One region of the Salmonella sp. GDC200615 genome, then DNA from elsewhere that is predicted to be linked to it. Evidence: predicted binding sites of a transcription regulator. Region 1 holds the regulator's gene; the other holds the start of a gene.
The links. The regulator CRP, encoded in region 1, controls carbon source genes, mostly activating them, when cyclic AMP is high. The targets are predictions, from matches to a motif close to ATGTGANNNNNNTCACAT.

Region 1 (11,216 bases):
CCATCTTAATGATGCTTGTGGAGAAGGGTAACATCGCCCGCACCGCCGAGGCGCTGCACACGCTGAAAGAGAACGTTCGTTGTCCGCTGTTCGTCCATAAAGGCCTCTTCGGTACTCGTCCCGATATAAAGGTTACCGTTGCGGTCGGCAGCACCGGAACAGAAGGCTGCGTTATGTGATTTAGCGGCAAAGGTTGCCGTGATTTATTTTCGTCAGCGCGTCGTTCACGCCAAATAATTTAAACGTCACCTCATCAACGCCAAGATTTTTCAGACGCGCAGTGTGTTTTTTAATATAAGCCCGCGCCGTTTCTTCGGATTCAAACAAGTAAATGCCGCCAGCTTGCTGGTTTTTCTCGCTTTCTGTCCAGATTTTCCAGATGAAGCCCGGCTCCTCATTGATAGACTCCGCCAGCCCGACCAGTTGCTGAGTCATCTCCTCGCCAAAAGGGCCGCTAAAGTTAAAATGGATCTGTAAAAGTGTCTTCGACATGCCTTCTCCTTGAGTCACATAACTATCGTGTTGCCACACTACCACGATTAATTCGGCTGATGCAGAGGTTCACGCGATTTCTGTGGGGTATTGCGCGCGCCTTGCATACCGCCCCCTCTGGTGAAATGAGGCGCAATTTTATTTCGCCAGACGACCAATTGAACGTAAAATCACATATTGACTAATCTGTGAACCTTATGCGCGGTATAGTATTGTTTCCAATTATCAATTGTTCTGGTGCTATGGTTGAGATCACGTCCACAGAAATGACCCCGCCTGTCAATGACTCGCATGAATTTATTCCCATGCGTGGCATTCGTAATCGCCATTTACAAACTATGCTGCCGCGCTTAATCCGCCGCAAAGTGAAGTTCAACGCCCACTGGCAGCGGCTGGAGCTACCAGACGGCGATTTTGTCGATCTGGCATGGAGCGAAGAACCGCAACAGGCAAAGCATAAACCGCGGCTGGTGGTCTTTCACGGTCTGGAAGGCAGCCTGAACAGCCCCTATGCCCACGGGCTGATTGAGGCGGCGCAAAAGCGCGGCTGGCTGGGCGTGGTGATGCACTTTCGCGGCTGTAGCGGCGAACCCAACCGTCTGAATCGTATTTACCACTCCGGTGAAACGGAGGACGGAGCCTGGTTTTTACGCTGGCTACAGCGGGAGTTCGGCGCCGTTCCGACAGCCGCCGTGGGCTATTCGCTCGGCGGTAATATGCTGGCGTGCCTGCTGGCGAAAGAAGGCCGCGATATTCCCATCGAGGCGGCGGTAATTGTTTCTGCACCTTTCGTTCTCGAAGCCTGTAGCTACCACATGGACAAAGGGTTTTCCCGCGTCTATCAGCGTTATTTGCTTAATCTGTTAAAAGCGAATGCGTCACGCAAGCTGGCGGCGTACCCCGGGTCGCTGCCGGTGAATCTGGCGCAACTGAAATCAATGCGCCGTATTCGCGAGTTTGACGACCTGATCACCGCGAAAATTCACGGCTTTGCCGACGCCATCGACTACTATCGTCAGTGTAGCGCCATGCCGTTGCTTAACCAGATTGCTAAACCGACGCTGATTATTCACGCTAAAGACGATCCGTTTATGGATCATCATGTGATCCCTAAAGCGGAAGATCTGCCCCCGCAGGTGGAGTATCAGCTAACTGAGCATGGCGGACACGTAGGATTTATCGGCGGTACGCCGCTGCGCCCTGAAATGTGGCTGGAACGCCGAATTCCTGACTGGCTGACAACGTACCTGGAGGCGTCATCATGATCATTCCCTGGCAGGGGCTCGCCCCCGACACGCTGGACAACCTGATCGAAAGCTTTGTGTTGCGCGAAGGCACCGATTATGGTGAACATGAACGTTCGCTTGAACAAAAAGTCGCTGACGTAAAACTCCAACTGCAATCCGGCGAGGCCGTGCTGGTATGGTCTGAATTACATGAAACGGTCAATATTATGCCGAAAAAGCAGTTTCGCGAATAAAACGCCTTTGCCGACAATACATTATTCTAAAGCTCAATCATGGAGTTGCCATGTCAGCCAAACATCCGGTGATAGCAGTAACAGGGTCAAGCGGCGCGGGGACCACCACCACCAGCCTCGCGTTTCGTAAAATTTTCGCGCAGTTAAATCTGCACGCCGCCGAGGTGGAAGGCGACAGTTTTCATCGTTACACCCGCCCGGAAATGGATATGGCGATCCGCAAAGCGCGTGACGCCGGGCGGCATATCAGCTATTTCGGGCCTGAAGCCAATGACTTCAGCCTACTGGAACATACCTTTATTGAGTACGGGCAGACGGGTAAAGGCCAGTCGCGTAAATATCTGCATACCTATGATGAAGCCGTACCGTGGAATCAGGTTCCCGGCACGTTTACCCCCTGGCAGCCGCTTCCCGAACCGACCGATGTGCTGTTTTATGAAGGACTGCACGGCGGCGTCGTCACCCCGCAACATGATGTCGCGCGTCATGTTGATCTGTTGGTTGGCGTGGTGCCTATCGTCAACCTCGAGTGGATTCAGAAACTGATTCGCGACACCAGCGAGCGCGGACACTCCCGTGAAGCGGTGATGGATTCCGTGGTGCGTTCCATGGACGACTACATCAATTACATTACGCCGCAGTTCTCGCGTACCCATATCAACTTCCAGCGCGTACCGACCGTCGACACGTCCAATCCGTTCGCCGCAAAGGGTATTCCCTCGCTGGATGAGAGTTTTGTGGTGATCCATTTCCGCAATCTGGAAGGGATCGATTTTCCCTGGCTCCTAGCGATGCTCCAGGGCTCGTTCATTTCTCACATTAATACATTAGTGGTGCCGGGCGGCAAAATGGGGCTGGCGATGGAGCTGATTATGTTGCCGCTGGTGCAGCGATTAATGGAAGGCAAAAAAATCGAATAACCGTGGTGAAATGCCCGATGGCGCTACGCTTATCGGGCCTACGAGATAAAAACGGGTAGGCCGGATAAAGCCACGCCGCCATCCGGCATCACATGTTACGCCGCAATCACTTCATACGAATGGGTAATATTGACCGCTTTTTCCAGCATTAGCGCCACCGAGCAATATTTTTCCGCGGAGAGATCGACAGCGCGCGCGACGGCAGCCTCTTTCAGATCGCTGCCGGTAACGATAAAATGCAGATTAATGTGCGTAAACAGGCGCGGCGCGTCTTCCCGGCGCTCGGATGTCAGCTTCACTTCGCAGTTGGTGACATTCTGACGGCCCTTTTGCAGGATTGATACCACATCAATAGCGCTACATCCGCCAGCCGCCATTAATACCATCTCCATCGGACTCGGCGCTTTGTCACCGGAGTTACCATCCATTAAAATCTGGTGGCCGGAGGAGGACTCTCCGAGGAACGTGAGCCCTTCAACCCACTTTACACGCGCTTGCATATTTCGTAACTCCAATGTTTCAATTTTCCTGAAAGATTACGCGCATACAACAAAAGTCGCAATGGAAGGCGACCTGGGTCATGCTGAAGCGAGACACCAAGAGACACACGGCGAAAGCTATGCTAAAACAGACAAGATGCTACAGTAATACATTGACGTACTGCATGTATGCAGAGGACATCACATTACAGGCTACAATCTATTTTCGTAGCCCCCTTCCCAGGTAGCGGGAAGTATATTTTTGCAACCCCAGAGACAGTGCCGTTTTCTGGCTCTGGAGACAGCTTATAACAGAGGATAACCGCGCATGGTGCTTGGCAAACCGCAAACAGACCCGACTCTTGAATGGTTCTTGTCTCATTGCCACATTCATAAGTACCCGTCAAAGAGCACGCTGATTCACCAGGGTGAAAAAGCAGAAACGCTGTACTACATCGTTAAAGGCTCCGTGGCAGTGCTGATCAAAGATGAAGAAGGGAAAGAAATGATCCTTTCTTATCTGAATCAGGGTGATTTTATTGGTGAACTGGGCCTGTTTGAAGAAGGCCAGGAACGCAGCGCCTGGGTACGTGCGAAAACCGCATGTGAGGTCGCTGAAATTTCCTACAAAAAATTTCGCCAATTAATCCAGGTCAACCCGGATATTCTGATGCGCCTCTCTTCCCAGATGGCTCGTCGCTTACAAGTCACCTCTGAAAAAGTAGGTAACCTCGCCTTCCTTGACGTCACCGGGCGTATCGCTCAGACGCTGCTGAATCTGGCGAAACAGCCCGATGCCATGACGCACCCGGATGGGATGCAGATCAAAATCACCCGTCAGGAAATCGGCCAGATCGTCGGCTGCTCCCGCGAAACCGTTGGTCGTATTTTGAAAATGCTGGAAGATCAAAACCTGATCTCCGCGCATGGCAAGACCATCGTCGTCTACGGCACCCGTTAATTCCGTCAGAATGGCGCGTTTTATCATGCGCCATTTTTGTTTGCATCGATGTGGCGAAGACTGATTTATCACCCAGAGATTAATTACGCACTACGGCAAACGCTGGTGCTGTGTCTGCCTGTGGCTGTCGGTTTATTGATAGGCCAGCTACACCTGGGCTTGCTTTTCTCTCTCGTTCCCGCCTGCTGCAACATTGCAGGTCTGGATACCCCGCACAAACGTTTTTTTAAACGCCTGATCATCGGCGCGTCGCTGTTCGCCGGATGCAGTCTGGTAACGCAACTTCTGCTGGCGGAATCCATCCCCCTGCCGTTGATCCTGACCGGGCTCACGCTGGTGCTTGGCGTGACGGCGGAAATTAGCCCGCTTCACGCGCGGTTACTGCCAGCGTCGCTGATTGCCGCCATCTTTACCCTGAGTCTTGCAGGATACATGCCCGTCTGGGAGCCGCTGCTCATTTATGCGCTGGGCACGCTATGGTACGGCGTGTTTAACTGGTTTTGGTTCTGGCTATGGCGCGAACAGCCGCTGCGCGAGTCATTGAGTTTGTTATACCGTGAACTGGCCGATTATTGCGAAGCGAAATACAGCCTGCTCACCCAACATATCGATCCGGAAAAAGCGCTGCCTCCCCTGCTGATACGCCAGCAAAAAGCGGTCGATCTCATTACCCAGTGTTACCAACAGATGCATATGCTTTCGGCGCACAACAATAATGATTACAAGCGCCTGTTACGGGCTTTTCAGGAAGCGATGGATTTGCAGGAGCACATCTCCGTCAGCTTGCATCAGCCGGAAGAGGTACAGAAACTGGTAGAACGCAGCCATGCGGAAGAGGTGATTCGCTGGAATGCGCAAACGGTCGCCGCCCGTCTGCGCGTGCTGGCGGATGACATTCTTTATCATCGTCTGCCGACGCGCTTCTCCATGGAAAAACAGATTGGCGCTCTGGAGAAAATCGCCAATCAGCATCCTGAAAATCCGGTAGGCCAGTTCTGCTATTGGCACTTCAGTCGAATCGCCCGTGTGCTGCGTACTCAGCGGCCGCTGTACGCCCGCGACCTGATGGCCGATAAACAGCGTCGTTTGCCGCTACTTCCGGCGCTGAAAAATTATATGTCTCTTAAATCACCGGCGCTACGCAACGCCGGACGCATCAGCGTGATGATGAGCATCGCCAGTCTGATGGGCAGTGCGTTGCACCTGCCTAAACCGTACTGGATACTCATGACGGTGCTGTTTGTCACCCAAAACGGCTATGGCGCGACGCGCGTACGTATTCTGCACCGTTCAGTCGGAACGCTGGTCGGCCTGGTGATTGCCGGCGTCACGCTGCACTTACATATTCCCGAAAGCATTACGCTGGCGGTCATGCTGGTACTAACGCTGGCAAGTTATCTGATTATTCGTAAAAACTACGGCTGGGCGACGGTCGGCTTTACGGTGACGGCGGTATACACCATCCAGTTACTGACGTTAAACGGAGAGCAGTTTATTGTGCCGAGGCTGATCGATACGCTGATTGGCTGTTTAATTGCCTTTGGCGGCATGGTCTGGCTGTGGCCGCAATGGCAAAGCGGGCTATTACGTAAAAACGCCCATGATGCGCTGGAAGCCGATCAAGAAGCTATCCGACTGATCCTCAGTAACGATCCGCAGGCCACCCCGCTCGCTTATCAAAGAATGCGGGTCAACCAGGCGCATAACACGTTATTCAACTCGTTAAATCAGGCAATGCAGGAACCCGGATTCAATACCCACTATCTGTCGGATATGAAACTGTGGGTCACGCACAGCCAGTTTATTGTCGAGCATATCAACGCTATGACGACGCTGGCGCGGGAACACACCATGCTGACGCCTGATCTGGCGCAGCGCTATCTGGAATCTTGCGAGATTGCGATTCAGCGCTGCCAGCAGCGCCTGGAGTACGACAGGCCAGGCGGCTCCGGCGATGTCAATATTCTGGAGTCGCCGGACATGCCGTCACATGGCTTATTGAGCACTCTGGAACAACATTTACAGCGCATCATTGGCCATCTGAACACCATGCACACCATTTCGTCGATGGCCTGGCGTCAGCGTCCGCATCACGGTATCTGGCTGAGTAAGCGGCTACGGGATACAAAAAGTTAAGACCGACTGCCGGATGCGCTACGCTTATCCGGCAATCTACCATCAGGCAACCACCTTCCCTACCGCCTGCGCAAAGCGCTGCATTCCTTCATTGATATCCGCATCTTCCACCACCAGCGACGGGGCAAAACGCATCACGTCGGCTCCGGCATTGAGCACCATCACGCCGGCCTCCGCGCCTGCGTACAGAAAATCGCGCGCCCGATCTTTGTACTTCGGCTTCAGTTCCGCGCCAATCAGCAGCCCCATGCCGCGAATATCGCTGAAAATGTCAAATTGCTCGTCAATCGCCTGCAAATGTTGCACAAACTGTTGCCGCTTAGTGTGAATGCCTTGTAGTACTTCTGGCGTATTAATAATATCGAATGCCGCGCCAGCCACCGCACAGGCCAGCGGATTACCGCCATAGGTTGAACCATGCGAACCGACATGGAAGGCCGAGGCTATTTCCTGCGTGGTCAGCATGGCGCTCACCGGAAAACCGCCGCCTAACGCTTTGGCGCTGGTGAGGATATCCGGCGTGACGCCGTAGTGCATATAGGCAAACAGGTCTCCGGTGCGCCCCATCCCGCACTGCACTTCATCAAACACCAGCAACGCCTGATGCTCGTCACACAGGTCGCGTAACCCTTTGAGGAATTCCGGTGTAGCCGCCTGCACGCCGCCTTCACCCTGAATCGGCTCGACCACCACCGCGCAGGTGTGGTCATCCATTACCGCTTTCACCGCATGAAGATCATTGAAGGGAACGTGAATAATATCGGCGGGTTTCGGCCCAAAGCCGTCGGAATATTTCGGCTGCCCGCCTACAGAGACGGTAAACAAGGAACGGCCATGAAAGGCGTTATGGAAGGCAATGATTTTCGTTTTGAACGGGCTATGGCGCACGCAGGCATAATGACGCGCCAGTTTAAAAGCGGTTTCGTTCGCTTCGGTGCCAGAATTCATAAACAGCACGCGCTCGGCAAACGTGGCGTCGATCAGTTTACGTCCCAGACGCAACGCCGGTTCATTGGTAAAAACGTTACTGGTATGCCACAAGGTTTCCCCCTGGGATTTCAGCGCCTCGACCAGTGCCGGATGGCAATGGCCCAGCGCAGTCACTGCAATCCCGCCGGCGAAATCGATATACTCTTTGCCCTGCTGATCCCATACGCGGCTGCCTTTACCTTTGACCGGAATAAAGTCCGCCGGTGCATAAACAGGCAGAATCACCTCATCAAAAGTTGCGCGCGTAATAGCCGTTTGTTCAGTTGCCATATCATTACCACCCGGTTAAGTAGAAATGCCAGTGAAATTATAATCACAAAATATGAATAAAAAATCACTCAATAGCAACCACAAATCAACGCCGGAGGAAATTTTTCAGCAGAGCGTGTCCTTGTTCGCTGAGAATACTTTCCGGGTGGAACTGCACGCCTTCCAGATCCCACTCGCGGTGGCGAATGCCCATAATCTCCTGCGTTTCGCTCCAGGCGGTGATCTCAAAACACTCAGGCAACGTGGCAGGGTCGACAATCAGCGAGTGGTAACGTGTCACGGTTAACGGGCTGGGCAATCCCCGAAACACGCCCTGTCCATTATGCGTAACAGGTGACGTTTTACCGTGCATCACTTTCGCTGCCCGCACCACCGACGCGCCAAAGGCCTGCGCCATCGCCTGATGACCCAGGCAAACGCCCAGCATCGGAATACGTCCGGCATAATGGCGGATGACCGCCAGTGAAATGCCAGCGTCATTCGGCGTACAGGGGCCAGGAGAGATAACGATTTTTTGCGGGTTCAAAGCGTCAATGTGCGCCAGCGTCAGCGCATCATTGCGCCGGACCTGCACTTCCGCGCCCAGTTCACAAAAATACTGGTAGAGGTTCCAGGTAAAGGAATCATAGTTATCGATAAGCAGGATCATGGCGGCTCCGGGTGAGTAGAACCGCACTATTTTACTCAGTTTCGCGAGCTTCGCTTATCGCTTTCTGAAAAATCGCCTGCAAAGCGGAGAGATCGCCCATCGCGCCGCTCTGGTTCGCCTGCTTCCATGTTTCAACCGCAATACCTTGCCAACTCAGCGCATAGCCTGCATGTAACGCCAGCTGTTCAAAGAAGATGCGCTGCGCCAGCCCGCTCCCCAAACGAAACGGATGAAGCACGTTAATTTCACAGTAGTAATGCGCCAGCCGCTCGACAAACTTCTCGTGCGCCAGACCGACCAGATAGCCCTCCTCTTCCAGATCCTGCATCAGAGCATTGCCCTCTTTTTCGATATAGGCAAAGTGGCAGAAACGGGTATCGCCCTGGTAAATATCGACCTCCCGCAGTTGCCCTGCCCAGTCGAAAATATCCTGATAGAGCTGGCGATGAATCGCGCACAGATGAGGCAAGCCGCGTATCAGCGGCCCCAGTTCAATCGTGGCGGCGCGGAGCGCGGTCATTTCGTATGCCGCTTGCGCCAGTCGCTGGGCCTGATGAATCCCCAGCCGATTACGCATCACGTTCAGCCCCGGATAGAGGTACGGATCGCGCCCTTCGCCAAATTTATCGCTCATAGTGCCTCCGAAGCTCGTCAAGACGTGCCAGCGCTTCATCGGCGGTCAGGGTTACTAAGGGGATCTCAATACCTTCGAGACGGCGGCTTTGCTGGAAGTTAACGTTGCGCCGCTGTTCCCAAAAGCGTGACTTTTGTTTATCGGTAAGTTTCTTCACCGGGCCTCCCTGAATATGTCTGTGCTTGACCACAAGTATAAGCAGCAATTTCAGGTTACGCTGAGACAGGGAGAAAACGCGGGCGGCTCGCGCCCGCGCAGGCATGTTTTATGGCAGGACTTTCGCGGAAAGGATAACGACTGGTTTTGTCGGCACATTCTGATAAGGCCCGACATCGTGCGTCGGTACCTGTGAGATTTTATCGGCGACATCCATACCTTTTACCACTTTACCAAATACCGCATAGCCAAAGTCGCGCTGGCCGTGGTCGAGAAAAGCGTTATCCGCGACGTTAATAAAGAACTGGCTGGTGGCGCTGTCTTTATCTGCGGTGCGCGCCATCGCGATCGTGCCGCGAGTATTACGCAGACCGTTGTCGGCTTCATTCTTAATCGGCGGATTCGGTTTCTTCTGCTGCATCTGCTCGTTAAAACCACCGCCCTGAATCATAAAGCCAGGAATAACTCGGTGAAACGTAGTGTTGTTATAGAAACCACTGTTGACGTAATCGACAAAGTTTTTCACAGAAATCGGCGCTTTCTGGCTGTTCAGCTCCAGCTCAATATTCCCGGCGGAGGTGGTTAACAGCACATGAGGATCACCTTTTGCTGCCAACGCTACGGGAGAAAGAGCAGAAAGAGCGAAAACAGCTGCGACAGCCGCCAGAGTCGATTTGAGCATGAGATTTCCTTAAAGAGAGCAGAAATAAAGCAAGTGGAATGATTCTAAAGAGCCTTCCAGGGCCAGGCCAGCCCTTTACCTAATTTTACGTACATGAAACAAATGTAACGTTACGACGCAACGCCTTGTCCTTGCAATATGATGTGACAAACATCACATTAAAAAATGTAATGAACATTACTATCACTAATAATTATTTAAATACATCACAAAAACGCCTAAAATCTGCCCGCTTAACGCGCCCTCCACGCGCTTCACTTCTCTTCAAGGCCAGACATGACTAACAGCAACCGCATCAAGCTCACATGGATCAGCTTTCTTTCCTACGCCCTGACCGGGGCGCTGGTGATTGTCACCGGGATGGTGATGGGAAATATCGCAGACTATTTTCATCTGCCCGTTTCCAGCATGAGTAACACCTTTACTTTTCTGAACGCCGGGATTTTGATCTCGATCTTCCTCAACGCGTGGCTGATGGAAATCGTCCCGCTGAAAACACAGCTACGCTTTGGTTTTATCCTGATGGTGCTGGCGGTGGCCGGGCTGATGTTCAGCCATAGCCTGGCGTTGTTCTCAGCGGCGATGTTTGTGCTGGGGCTGGTCAGCGGGATCACCATGTCGATTGGCACCTTCCTGATTACGCAACTGTATGAAGGGCGTCAGCGCGGTTCCCGACTGCTGTTTACCGACTCCTTCTTCAGCATGGCGGGGATGATTTTTCCTATGGTCGCCGCCTTCCTGCTGGCGCGTAGTATTGAGTGGTACTGGGTCTACGCCTGCATCGGCCTGGTCTACCTGGCGATTTTCATCCTGACCTTCGGCTGTGAATTTCCGGCGCTGGGTAAACATGCGCAGCACTCTCAGGCGCCTGTCGCCAAAGAAAAATGGGGCATTGGCGTACTGTTTCTGGCCGTCGCCGCGCTGTGCTATATCCTCGGTCAATTAGGCTTTATCTCCTGGGTGCCGGAATACGCCAAAGGCCTCGGCATGAGCCTGAATGACGCCGGGGCGCTGGTGAGTGATTTCTGGATGTCCTATATGTTTGGCATGTGGGCGTTCAGCTTTATCCTGCGCTTTTTCGATCTGCAACGCATTCTGACCGTACTGGCGGGTATGGCGGCGGTACTGATGTATCTGTTTATTACCGGCACGCAGGCGCATATGCCGTGGTTTATTCTGACGCTGGGCTTCTTCTCCAGCGCCATTTATACCTCCATCATTACGCTGGGATCGCAGCAAACGAAAGTGGCCTCGCCTAAGCTGGTTAACTTTATTCTGACCTGCGGCACTATCGGAACGATGCTGACCTTCGTCGTCACCGGCCCGATTGTAGCGCACAGCGGCCCACAGGCGGCGTTACTCACCGC
Region 2 (11,216 bases), 260 kb from region 1:
TCCACCGTGGTTTGCGCTGAAAGCGCCGATGTCTTCGTCCCATAACAGAGCGTTATCAGTGAGGCCGGTAATGGACGTATTAATGTCGGAGACAGAAGTATTCAGGTTCTCAATCGCGGTGCTGTTCTGAGTGATGTTAGTGGTATTGGCGGCGATATCGGTCGTGTTCTGATCCACTTTTTCATTGGTTTCGAACAGCTGCGATCCGTTAACGGCGTCGGTACTTTCTTCAGACAGCTCTCCGGCAGCAACGTTGGTGATTTTGTTTGTCGTACTACTTCCGTGGCTGGCAGAGAACGAACTCGTTGTCTCATTCCAGCTCAGGTTGTCAGAGCTAAGATTGGTGATGGACGTATTAATATCTGCGATAGCAGAGGTGTTTTGATCCACCCTCTGGTTGGTTTCATACAACTGGGAGCCGTTTACCGCGTCTGTACTGTCCGCGGCCAGGGTGCCCGCCGCCAGATTGGTGATCTTGCTGGCGCTTCCGCTACGGCTGGCGCTGAATGTGCCAGAGGCTGCATCCCATAACAGGGCATCATCGGTGAGCGTGGTGATGGAATCGCTCAGGTTGTTGATATTGGTGGTGTTGGTGGCAATATCAGTGGTGTTCTGATTGATGCTGTTGGTATTGGTGGTGATATCAGCGGTGTTCTGATCCACTTTCTCATTTGTATCAAACAACTGGGAGCCGTTAACGGCGTCGGTGCTGTCAGCGGCCAGGGTACCCGCCGCCAGATTGGTGATTTTGCTGTCGTTTCCGTTGTGCTTAGCGCTGAATGCGCCAGAGGCTGCATCCCAAAGCAGTGCATCATCGGTGAGCGTGGTGACGGAGTCGCTCAGACTGTTGATATTGGTGGTGTTGGTGGCGATATCAGTGGTGTTCTGATTGATGCTGGTCGTATTGGCGGCGATATCGGTTGTGTTCTGATTGATGCTGTCGGTATTGGCGGTGATATCAGCGGTGTTCTGGTTAATGCTGTCGGTATTGGCGGTGATATCAGCAGTGTTCTGATCCACTTTCTCGTTCGTATCAAACAACTGGGAGCCGTTAACGGCGTCGGTGCTGTCTGCGGCCAGGGTGCCTGCCGCCAGATTGGTGATTTTGCTGGCGTTTCCCGTGTGGCTAGCGCTAAAGGCGCTGGTGCTGTCATCCCACAACAGCGCGTCTTCGGCTAATCCTGCGACAGAGGCCTCTGTGTTAGTGATAGACGTGTTAAGTGCGCTTAATGCACTGCCTACGTTATTGTAGATGCCTGTGCCTACCTCGTAGAGGGGCGCATTCACTGTACCATCAGAATTAACGGAAGCCCCTCCGCCGAGTCGATCGGCGACGGATTGACTTAAAGAATAAATTTGCGCACCTGTAACGGCATCGGTACTGGTGGAATTGATGTCGCCTTTAGCAACGTAGGTGATCTGCCGCTGAGTGGTGCTGTTACCCACGGCGACGGAATTGTCTTCCTGGGCGATAGAGCCCGAGCCAAGGGCAACTGAGTTGGTGCCTACCGCTTTTGCGCCATTACCAAAAGCAGCGCTGTCGTCGCCGCTCGCAGTAGCTTGATAACCTAATGCGGAGGAAGTTGCTCCGCTCGCGACAGATTTATAACCTAACGCAACCGATTTTGCGCCGCTCGAATTGGCATACACACCCATTGCCATTGAATAACTTCCACTGGCTGAGGATGAGGCGCCCATTGCAATGGCCCGGTCACCGGCAGAAACCGATTTTACGCCAAGCGCTAACGAAGAGTCGCCGGTGGACTGGCTGTAGGAACCAATGGCGGTACTCCATTTCCCCATCGCGGAGGCTTTATAACCCATTGCGGCGCTTGCGCCATCAACGTTGGTGTAAGTATTGGCTGTGGCATCGGTACCAATTGCAATCCACCCTTTTCCTCCAGTCTGGGTACCCGTTGGAGTAACGCCGTCGCCTGTATCGTTTCCTGCGTTGGCCAGTGCATCCGCAGAAACCATAATGCTGCTAGGACCGATGAGTGCGGAAACCGCCAGCTTTCTGCGGCCGTTTTTTTGCCGCGGCTTTTTGCGGTTTCGCTGGTGACAACAAATGTTCCCGTAGCGGCATTCCAGAGGACTTTAAATATTCTATTCATGAATGAGTAATTTCCTTTTCTAAAATAATTGTATCAATGGCTATTATTTTTTTGGCTTCTTTTTTGTATCGTTAATAGGTTGTATGCTGTCGAATATGACATTCTCCATGTCAATACCTATTTTTAGATACTTAAGATTATTGGGCGATACGCCTTTTAATGTTAGCGTGACGTTTGTCCATGCTCCCGGTAAGAGTTCGATTGTCGAGTCCATTTTCGTGTTGAGCAGGAGTTGTTTCCAGCGAGGCAGATCTTTTGCCTCGGAAGGTTTTTTCGTACCCCATGTCATATTAAACGCAAGGTTTGATACCGGAATGCTGAGTAAGTTAACTAAATCAAGATGAATAACACTTCCATTATCTATTGGCTCAATAGATAGAATACGCCCGGCTAATCCGATATTGCCGTTGTTAATAATAAAATAGTGCGTTTGTGATGGGTCCAGTTCTGTATAGTCGAATAGCCGTTGTTTGCGTTCAACGCGGCCAACGACTTCGGTGACCTTTTTGGTTGTGTTGATAATCGTAGCTTGTTGTTTTTCTAACAGATTTATCTTTGCTTCTTGTTCTTTTTGTTGTTTTTCTAACAGGTTTATCTTTGTTTCTTGTTCTTTTTGTTGTTCTTTCATTTCTTCAACAAGGTGTTTATCTGCGAAGTAATCACAACCAGATAAAAAGAATGTGAATCCCAACGCAAGCAGGGGGATAAATTTTCCATTTTTGTGCATATGAAATATCCTTGTTAATAATTTATATAATATAAATAGTTAACCTGTTATTTATACAACTAGCTCATCATTCAGCGAGTATTGCCAATAACTCATTACCGTATGGTTAGAATGAAAACATTCGTCGCTTCTATAGAAGCGCGCAAAAACCCGACGTTATTTATCAATTGCTCATAGCAATGCTTTATAAAAATATAATTATAATGTTTATGTATGGGGATTTTTTTCAGGGATGATAATGTTATTTAATTTTGCGGGTCAATCATATTCTGCGGGGTATGAGAAAAGAGGATGAAAAAATTCATTTTATAAATACAAACAGGCACGATAGTGGGATTTTTCATCCTGAAAAAGCAGGGATTACCGTTAAAAATGAACTTGTATATAATCGGTGTAAATACTTCCATGAAAAATTCGGAATATAGCCCGATGCTCTCAAGACATCCTCCGTACAACGGGTGTCCTGAGAGCCTGGGATGCGGAAGGTTTAGAACTCGCTCTTCGCGAAACCTGTCATCTCTTTGAGCCCCATTTCCCGGCCCAGCGCCGTCATCGGGTGGACAACAATCAGGCCACGCACGCTTTTCTTCAACTTGCCCATGTCGGCCTGCTCTTTTTTAGTGATCGCGCGGCGAAACGGCAGGTTCATCAGCTTCTGCGCTTCTTTACTCAGTTTCTGGCTGTGTACTTCGCGCAGACGGATAATTTCTGCTTCCAGCGTCTCTTTTTCTTTTTCCAGCTCCGCGTATTTATCGGCGGATTCAACCAGAGAGAGACCTGCCTGCTGGTGGCGAATAGCGTCAAGACGATCGCTCAGGCGTTTAATTTCGTTTTTTTCAACTTCTTTCATGGGATAGCTTCTGATAGAAATGGGATAGATACCTTATAGTATGCGCGCAGTGAGTGATTCTTCACAACTCATGACGTAAAGATAATCAATTATGGCAAGTATTACACTGCTCATTATTTAATTATCTCGTTGAGAATAAAATCCTTTTTGTCGAAAGAAAAGATGAAGCGCCCTTTTGTCGGCAAGAAAAGCGATTAAGCACATTTTCCTCAATGACAACGCTAAATTGATCCTAAACTCAAATAAGCGACCGCGGGAGTCAGACGCGGGTCCCACATGGAGGATCTATCATGGCAAAAATAGGTGAGAACGTACCACTTCTTATTGATAAAGCCGTCGATTTTATGGCGTCCAGCCAGGCGTTCCGTGAATACCTGAATAAAACGCCGCCGCGTGATTATGTTCCTTCCGAGGTGCCGTCGGAGAGCGCGCCCATTTATTTGCAGCGTCTGGAATATTACCGGCGGCTGTACCGACCAAAAGAAGAAGAAAGAGGTTAACGGCGGGATTTACTTTTGAAAGGCCTTTTTTAAGCTGATTTTAGAAATCAGCTCGGTCAGAGAGAGGACCATCGTCGAACGCACCGCCTGCTGGTAGCGCTGAATTTGCATGGCGTATAGCGCCGCGTCGGACGTATCAAAATGCGGCGGCGGCGGTAGCGCCATGACGCAGTGCAGTTCGCCAAACGGCCCGAGGATTTCATCGTCGGTAAAGGCGTACTCATTGCCGTCGTGATTCAGCTCTTCGCGCAGCGCCATTAACAGCTCCGCATCTTCATATTCGGTGCGGCTGAGTACGCCCAGGCCATAGATAAGTTTCAGACGTACCGAAAGATCGCCCAGCGGCCCGTCGCCATCCAGCAACGGTTCCACAGCGTATTTCACGGCATAGTCGTCTTTGCGAAACACCTGGAGCACCAGAATATTCACCGCCTCGGTCAATAACTCGACGGCGGTAATCAGGAAGCTCCGTACGGTTTTGCCAGCATTCAGACGCTCAAGCACACGATTTTCAAAGGCCTGGGTTTGTTCCATTATTGCCTGCATATCTGACAATCTGTTATTTGGGCGCAGGCTAACCTGCGCCGGATTCTGCGTCATTTGGTCGCGTTATATGCGTTAACCGCCTCCGCCACCACATCGCTATTGGCATCCAGCCCGGAAATTTGCGCCAGCGCGGCCTGCGGGCCTTTTTCGGTAATCAGTGCCGCCAACTCTTGCGCCTGCGGATCTTCATCGCTACGGAAATGCATCGCCGCCGCGATCCCTTTGACCAGATTCACATGCGGCAGACCATATTCCAGGGTGCCAAGCAGCGGTTTGATCAGACGGTCGCCCGCGCTGAGTTTGCGTAGCGGCTGACGACCTACGCGTTCGACGTCATCTTTCAGATACGGGTTTTCAAAACGACCGAGGATTTTCTGAATGTATGCCGCATGTTTGTCGGCATCAAAACCGTAGCGTTTGATCAGCACCGCGCCGCTTTCTTCCATCGCGCCTTTCACCACCGCGCGAATACTCTCATCGAGAATAGCGTCGCGAATGGTTTGATGACCGGCTAATTTGCCGAGGTACGCGGTTATAGCATGACCTGTGTTCAGCGTGAAGAGTTTACGTTCGACAAATGCCATCAGGTTATCCGTTAACTCCATCCCCGGGATGTTTGGCAACGCGCCTTTAAACTGGGTTTTATCGACGATCCACTCGCTGAAGGTTTCTACCGTCACTTCCAGCGGGTCATGGGTAGCAGAAGCAGATGGCGGCACGATGCGGTCAACGGCGGAATCGACAAAACCGACGTGCTGTTCAACCCAGGCTTTATCGCCATCCGCCAGCGCATTCATTACGTGGCCTTTCAGCTGTGTGGTGCCGCGCACCATGTTTTCACAGGCGATGATATTCAGCGGGGCATCCACGCCCTGCGCCTTACGTTTTGCCAGCCCTTTAGCGATGGCCGGAGCGATACGCTCAAGCACAACCGGACCCACGGCAGTAGTGATTAAATCAACGTGGGCAATCAGGTCGACAACATCATCGCCGATGCTGCTGACAGCGTTGACGCCGGAAACGGTATCCACCTGCTCATTTTCACCCACAACATGAACCTGATAGCTATGACGGGCATTCAGGGCATCGAGTACGACCTGATTTACATCCGCAAACGTCAGTTGTATCCCCGCGTCAGCCAGCAGTTTGCCGATAAAGCCACGACCGATATTACCTGCGCCAAAATGTAATGCTTTCATAGTATTAACCTTCATTAATGTTTTTACCCGAGAGGGCTGGGGCGAGGCTTTTCCCTCAACCTAACCCTCTCCACAAGGGAGAGGATATCGCCTTCATATTTCGAACTGCAGATGCGTTGGCTCTCCTCGCTCACCCCAGTCACGTACTTATGTACGCTCCTGGGGATTCACTGCGTTGCCGCCTTCCTGCAGCTCGAACTATTTTGGGGATACTTAACTGTTAAGCTTTTTTACCTGCCAGCAGTTCCAGCACTTCATCCACGCTGGTGGTGTGCGCCAGACGTTCGATCACGGATTCATCATCCAGCGCGTTGGTCAGGCTGGTGATGACCTGGATGTGCTCATTGTTACGTGCGGCGATACCAATGACCAGACGGGCAATATCGTCTTCTTCTTCACCGAAGCGTACGCCTTCCGGATACTGGCAGAACACCACGCCGGTTTTCAGCACGCGGTCTTTCGCTTCTACCGTACCGTGCGGAACTGCGATGGATTCACCGAGGTAAGTCGGTGTCAGCTTTTCGCGGTCCAGCATCGCCTCGACGTATTCCGGCTCAACATAGCCGCCTTTCATCAGTTGTTCACCGGCAAAGCGAATCGCCTCTTCTTTGTTAGCGGCTTTACGGCCCAGGAAGATATTCTCCGCACCCAGTTTGAACAGGTTGTTATCACCCTCCTCAAAGCTGTCTTTCAGATGATCGCGTACTTTCTCTTCATTAGTATTGTGGCGCTGTGCGGCAACCAGACGTTCGGTCAGGCTGGTGTACAGGCCGCTATCCAGGAAGTTGGTCAGCGAAATATGCTGCGCCTGCGGTACCTGACGCATCGCGCGCTCGGTAAGGTCACGGTGAGTAATGACCAGATCCACATCCGGCGGCAGATTGTTAATGGCGCTGTTGGTGACGGAGATCTGGCTCAGGCCCGCATCCTGTACTTTCTTACGCAGTACCCCTGCGCCCATCGCGCTGGAACCCATACCGGCATCGCAAGCCACGATGATTTTACGCACATGGCTCAGGTTGTTGGTCACGTCGCCAGCCGCCAGCGGAGAGGCGCCTTTAGATTCCGCTTTCATGTCCTGCATACGACGGGTGGCCGCTTCAATGTCATCTTCTTCTTTCACTTTGCTGGTTTTCAGCAGAATTGCAGAAACCACGAAGGAGACCGCCATTGCCGCCACGATGGCAGCGATGTTAGCGAAGTAAGCGCCTTTTGGCGTCATCGCCAGTACGGCCAGAATGGAGCCAGGAGAAGCCGGAGAAACCAGACCGCCGTTCAGGATGGTCAGGGTGAATACGCCAGTCATACCGCCGAGAATCACCGCCAGAATCAGGCGTGGGTTCATCAGCACGTACGGGAAGTAGATCTCATGGATACCGCCCAGGAAGTGGATAATTGCCGCGCCGCCCGCAGACTGTTTAGCGCTGCCGCGACCGAAGAACATGTACGCCAGCAGGACGCCCATCCCTGGACCCGGGTTAGCTTCAATCAGGAAGAAGATGGATTTACCCATCTCATGGGACTGCTGGATACCCAGCGGTGAGAAGATGCCGTGGTTAATCGCGTTATTGAGGAACAGGATTTTCGCCGGTTCAACAAAAATGGACGCCAGCGGCAGCATATCGTGCGCCACCATGAAGTTAACGCCCGCCGCCAGAATTTTGGACAGGACTTCAACCGCCGGACCAATACCGAGGAACGCCAGGATGGCGAGGATCATACCGATGATGCCAGCGGAGAAGTTGTTCACCAGCATCTCAAAACCGGATTTGATCTTACCGTCTACCCAACTGTCGAATTTCTTAATGCAGTAGCCGCCTAATGGACCGGCGATCATCGAGCCGAGGAACATCGGCATATCCGCGCCGACAATAACGCCCATGGTAGTGATAGCGCCCACCACGCCGCCGCGTTCGCCGCCAACCAGACGACCGCCGGTATAACCGATGAGCAGCGGCAGCAGGTAGGTGATCATCGGACCAACCAGTTTCGCCAGCGTTTCGTTAGGCAACCACCCTGTTGGAATAAATAATGCGGTGATAATACCCCACGCGATAAACGCGCCGATATTAGGCATCACCATATTGCTGAGGAATCGACCAAAGCTTTGCACTTTGATCTTAATATCGGATGACATAAAAACACCCCTTCTTATGTTGCTGTCGCGCAGGCTGAAAGCCCGAGGTTTGTTAATGTAGCGGCAGAGGTAGCCGGACCCTGTAGTGTAGATACTGCGCAATCTGGCACTGAATCGTTCAACTGTCCAGACAGGGACAATTTATGTGATTTGTGTCACATAAATATAGGGGGTAGAGAGGTAATTGATGTGATATTGATCACAAATTGGCTGTGTAAAAAAACAACGAATCTAATTTTTAGCCCTTAAAAGACCATTTTATGTGAGATATTTCACATTTTTATTTTGGTGCTTTGTTGAATTTTTGTGATCCTCTTCACAAGAAATTTTAAGCCCGGGTAACGTCAATACGATCCGGCAAACATTTTGTCGCGAGCCCTCTCACGTTATGTCATTCAGCAACCTCCTTTTGTGTCTCTTTTCGTCTTATTTGAGCCATACTATGATTTTTACTGGTTGGCAAAAAGGACACGGCATGAAACTCATCGGTAGCTACACCAGCCCTTTTGTGCGCAAAATCTCTGTTCTGCTGCTCGAAAAAGGCATTACCTTCGAATTTATTAATGAACTACCCTACGAGGCGGATAACGGCGTGGCGCAATACAACCCTCTGGGTAAGGTGCCAGCGCTGGTGACGGAGAAAGGGGAGTACTGGTTCGATTCGCCGATCATCGCGGAATATATTGAGCTGCTGGATATCGCGCCAGCGATGCTCCCGCGTGACCCGATGGCAGCGCTTAAAGTTCGCCAGCTTGAAGCGTTGGCTGACGGCATTATGGATGCAGCGTTGGTTTCTGTACGCGAACAGGCGCGCCCGGCGGCGCAACAATCGGAAACGGAACTGTTGCGCCAGCGGGAAAAAATCAACCGCAGCCTGGATATGCTCGAAAGTTATCTGAGCGACGGGACGCTAAAAACGGATACGGTCAATCTGGCGACTATCGCGATTGCCTGTGCGGTAGGCTATCTCAACTTCCGCCGGGTCGCGCCTGGCTGGTGTGTTAGCCGCCCCCACCTGGTCAAACTGGTCGAAACGCTTTTTCAACGCGAAAGCTTTGCCCGCACCGAAGCGCCAAAGGCTTGACGCGCATTATGTCCGCCTGAGCAAACTCACGTTACAATCCCCCTTATGTCGATATCCCTCTCCCACCAGGAGAGGGCCACCAACAGCCAGGCATTTTCATGACAAGCGAAACGCGTACACTCTACAGCCAGCTTCCTGCTATCGATCGTTTATTGCACGATAGCGCCTTTCTTTCTCTGCGCGATCGGTATGGCCATACCCAGGTGGTTGATCTGCTTAGGCGGATGCTTGACGACGCGCGCGACGTCATCCGGAATACGCAAACGCTTCCCGACTGGTACGCAGACTGGGCGCAAGAGGCAAAACTCCGGCTGGAAAATGCGGCGCAAAGCGCGCTGCGCCCGGTGATTAACCTGACGGGGACGGTGTTGCACACCAATCTTGGCCGCGCATTGCAGGCGCAAGAAGCGGTTGAGGCGGTAACGCAGGCGATGCGCGCGCCGGTGACGCTGGAATACGATTTAGATGGCGCCGGGCGGGGGCATCGCGACCGGGCGCTGGCGACGCTGTTATGCCGAATCACCGGGGCGGAGGACGCCTGTATCGTCAATAACAATGCGGCGGCGGTATTGCTGATGTTGGCGGCGACCGCCAGCGGCAAAGAGGTGGTAGTTTCGCGTGGCGAGCTGGTCGAAATCGGCGGCGCGTTTCGTATTCCGGATGTTATGCGCCAGGCGGGCTGTACGCTGCATGAAGTGGGCACCACCAACCGGACGCATGCGAAAGATTACCGTCAGGCGGTAAATGAAAATACCGGGCTGTTGATGAAGGTGCATACCAGTAATTACAGCATTGAGGGCTTTACCAAAACGGTAGAGGAAGCGGAACTGGCGGAAATCGGGCGAGAGCTGGATATTCCGGTGGTGGCGGATCTGGGCAGCGGTTCGCTGGTGGATTTAAGTCAATATGGCTTACCCAAAGAGCCGATGCCGCAGCAGCTCATTGCCGCAGGCGTCAGCCTGGTAAGCTTCTCCGGCGATAAGTTGCTGGGCGGGCCGCAGGCCGGGATTATCGTCGGCAAAAAAGCGATGATTGCCCAACTGCAAAGCCATCCGCTGAAGCGCGCTCTGCGCGCTGATAAAATGACGCTGGCGGCGCTGGAGGCAACGTTACGTCTGTATCTGCACCCGGAAGCGTTGGCGGAGAAATTACCCACCCTGCGTCTGTTAACTCGCAGTGAAGCGTCGATTCGCGAACAAGCGCAGCGGTTACAGGCGCGGCTGGCGGCACGTTACGGCGATGAATTTGCGCTGGAGGTTAAACCCTGCCTGTCGCAAATCGGCAGCGGTTCATTACCGGTAGACCGCCTTCCCAGCGCCGCCATGACCTTTACCCCGCACGACGGGCGCGGTAGTCGGCTGGAGGCGCTGGCGGCCCGCTGGCGCATGCTGCCTGTACCGGTCATTGGCCGAATTTATGATGGCCGTTTATGGCTGGATATGCGCTGTCTTGAAGACGAAAGCCGGTTTATGGAGATGATGCTGAAATGATTATTGCAACTGCCGGACACGTAGACCACGGTAAAACGACGTTGCTCCAGGCGATTACCGGGGTCAATGCCGATCGCCTGCCGGAAGAGAAAAAACGCGGGATGACTATCGATCTGGGCTACGCCTATTGGCCGCAGCCGGATGGTCGTGTGCTGGGCTTTATCGATGTGCCTGGGCATGAAAAATTCCTCTCTAACATGCTGGCGGGCGTAGGCGGTATCGATCACGCTTTGCTGGTGGTCGCCTGTGATGACGGCGTCATGGCGCAAACGCGCGAGCATTTACAGATCCTACAACTGACGGGTAATCTCCAGCTCACCGTCGCGCTGACCAAAGCCGATCGCGTGGACGAGGCGCGTATCGGTGAAGTACGTGAAGAGGTGCTGGCGGCGCTCGACAACTATGGCTTCGCCGATACCGTTTTATTTGTCACCGCCGCCAATGAAGGACGCGGTATTGCAGAACTTCGCGCTCATTTACAGCAGCTTCCTGCACGTTTACACGCCGCGCAGCATCGCTTCCGTCTGGCTATCGACCGTGCGTTTACGGTGAAAGGGGCGGGACTGGTG

Region 2: the regulator CRP is predicted to act here: its motif matches at 8,261-8,278, upstream of ACQ29O_RS00755 (glutathione S-transferase).

The regions. Positions count from the first base shown of each region.
Region 1 covers NZ_CP192247.1:409,702-420,917, reverse strand. The annotation lists gene ACQ29O_RS01885 (hypothetical protein) at 1-179, shown strand, start outside; gene ACQ29O_RS01880 (monooxygenase) at 181-492, opposite strand; gene ACQ29O_RS01875 (hydrolase) at 690-1,757, shown strand; gene ACQ29O_RS01870 (YheU family protein) at 1,754-1,972, shown strand; gene ACQ29O_RS01865 (phosphoribulokinase) at 2,023-2,892, shown strand; gene ACQ29O_RS01860 (OsmC family protein) at 2,988-3,392, opposite strand; gene crp (cAMP-activated global transcriptional regulator CRP) at 3,700-4,332, shown strand; gene ACQ29O_RS01850 (YccS/YhfK family putative transporter) at 4,381-6,468, shown strand; gene argD (bifunctional acetylornithine/succinyldiaminopimelate transaminase) at 6,511-7,728, opposite strand; gene pabA (aminodeoxychorismate synthase component 2) at 7,814-8,377, opposite strand; gene ACQ29O_RS01835 (putative adenosine monophosphate-protein transferase Fic) at 8,409-9,011, opposite strand; gene ACQ29O_RS01830 (YhfG family protein) at 9,001-9,168, opposite strand; gene ppiA (peptidylprolyl isomerase A) at 9,277-9,849, opposite strand; gene tsgA (MFS transporter TsgA) at 10,126-11,216, shown strand, end outside.
Region 2 covers NZ_CP192247.1:150,153-161,368, forward strand. The annotation lists partial or broken gene sadA (trimeric autotransporter adhesin SadA) at 1-2,114, opposite strand, end outside; gene ACQ29O_RS00725 (DUF3251 domain-containing protein) at 2,158-2,841, opposite strand; gene ACQ29O_RS00730 (YibL family ribosome-associated protein) at 3,329-3,691, opposite strand; gene ACQ29O_RS00735 (hypothetical protein) at 3,982-4,191, shown strand; gene mtlR (mannitol operon repressor MtlR) at 4,201-4,791, opposite strand; gene mtlD (mannitol-1-phosphate 5-dehydrogenase) at 4,788-5,936, opposite strand; gene mtlA (PTS mannitol transporter subunit IICBA) at 6,157-8,073, opposite strand; gene ACQ29O_RS00755 (glutathione S-transferase) at 8,549-9,157, shown strand; gene selA (L-seryl-tRNA(Sec) selenium transferase) at 9,256-10,647, shown strand; gene selB (selenocysteine-specific translation elongation factor) at 10,644-11,216, shown strand, end outside.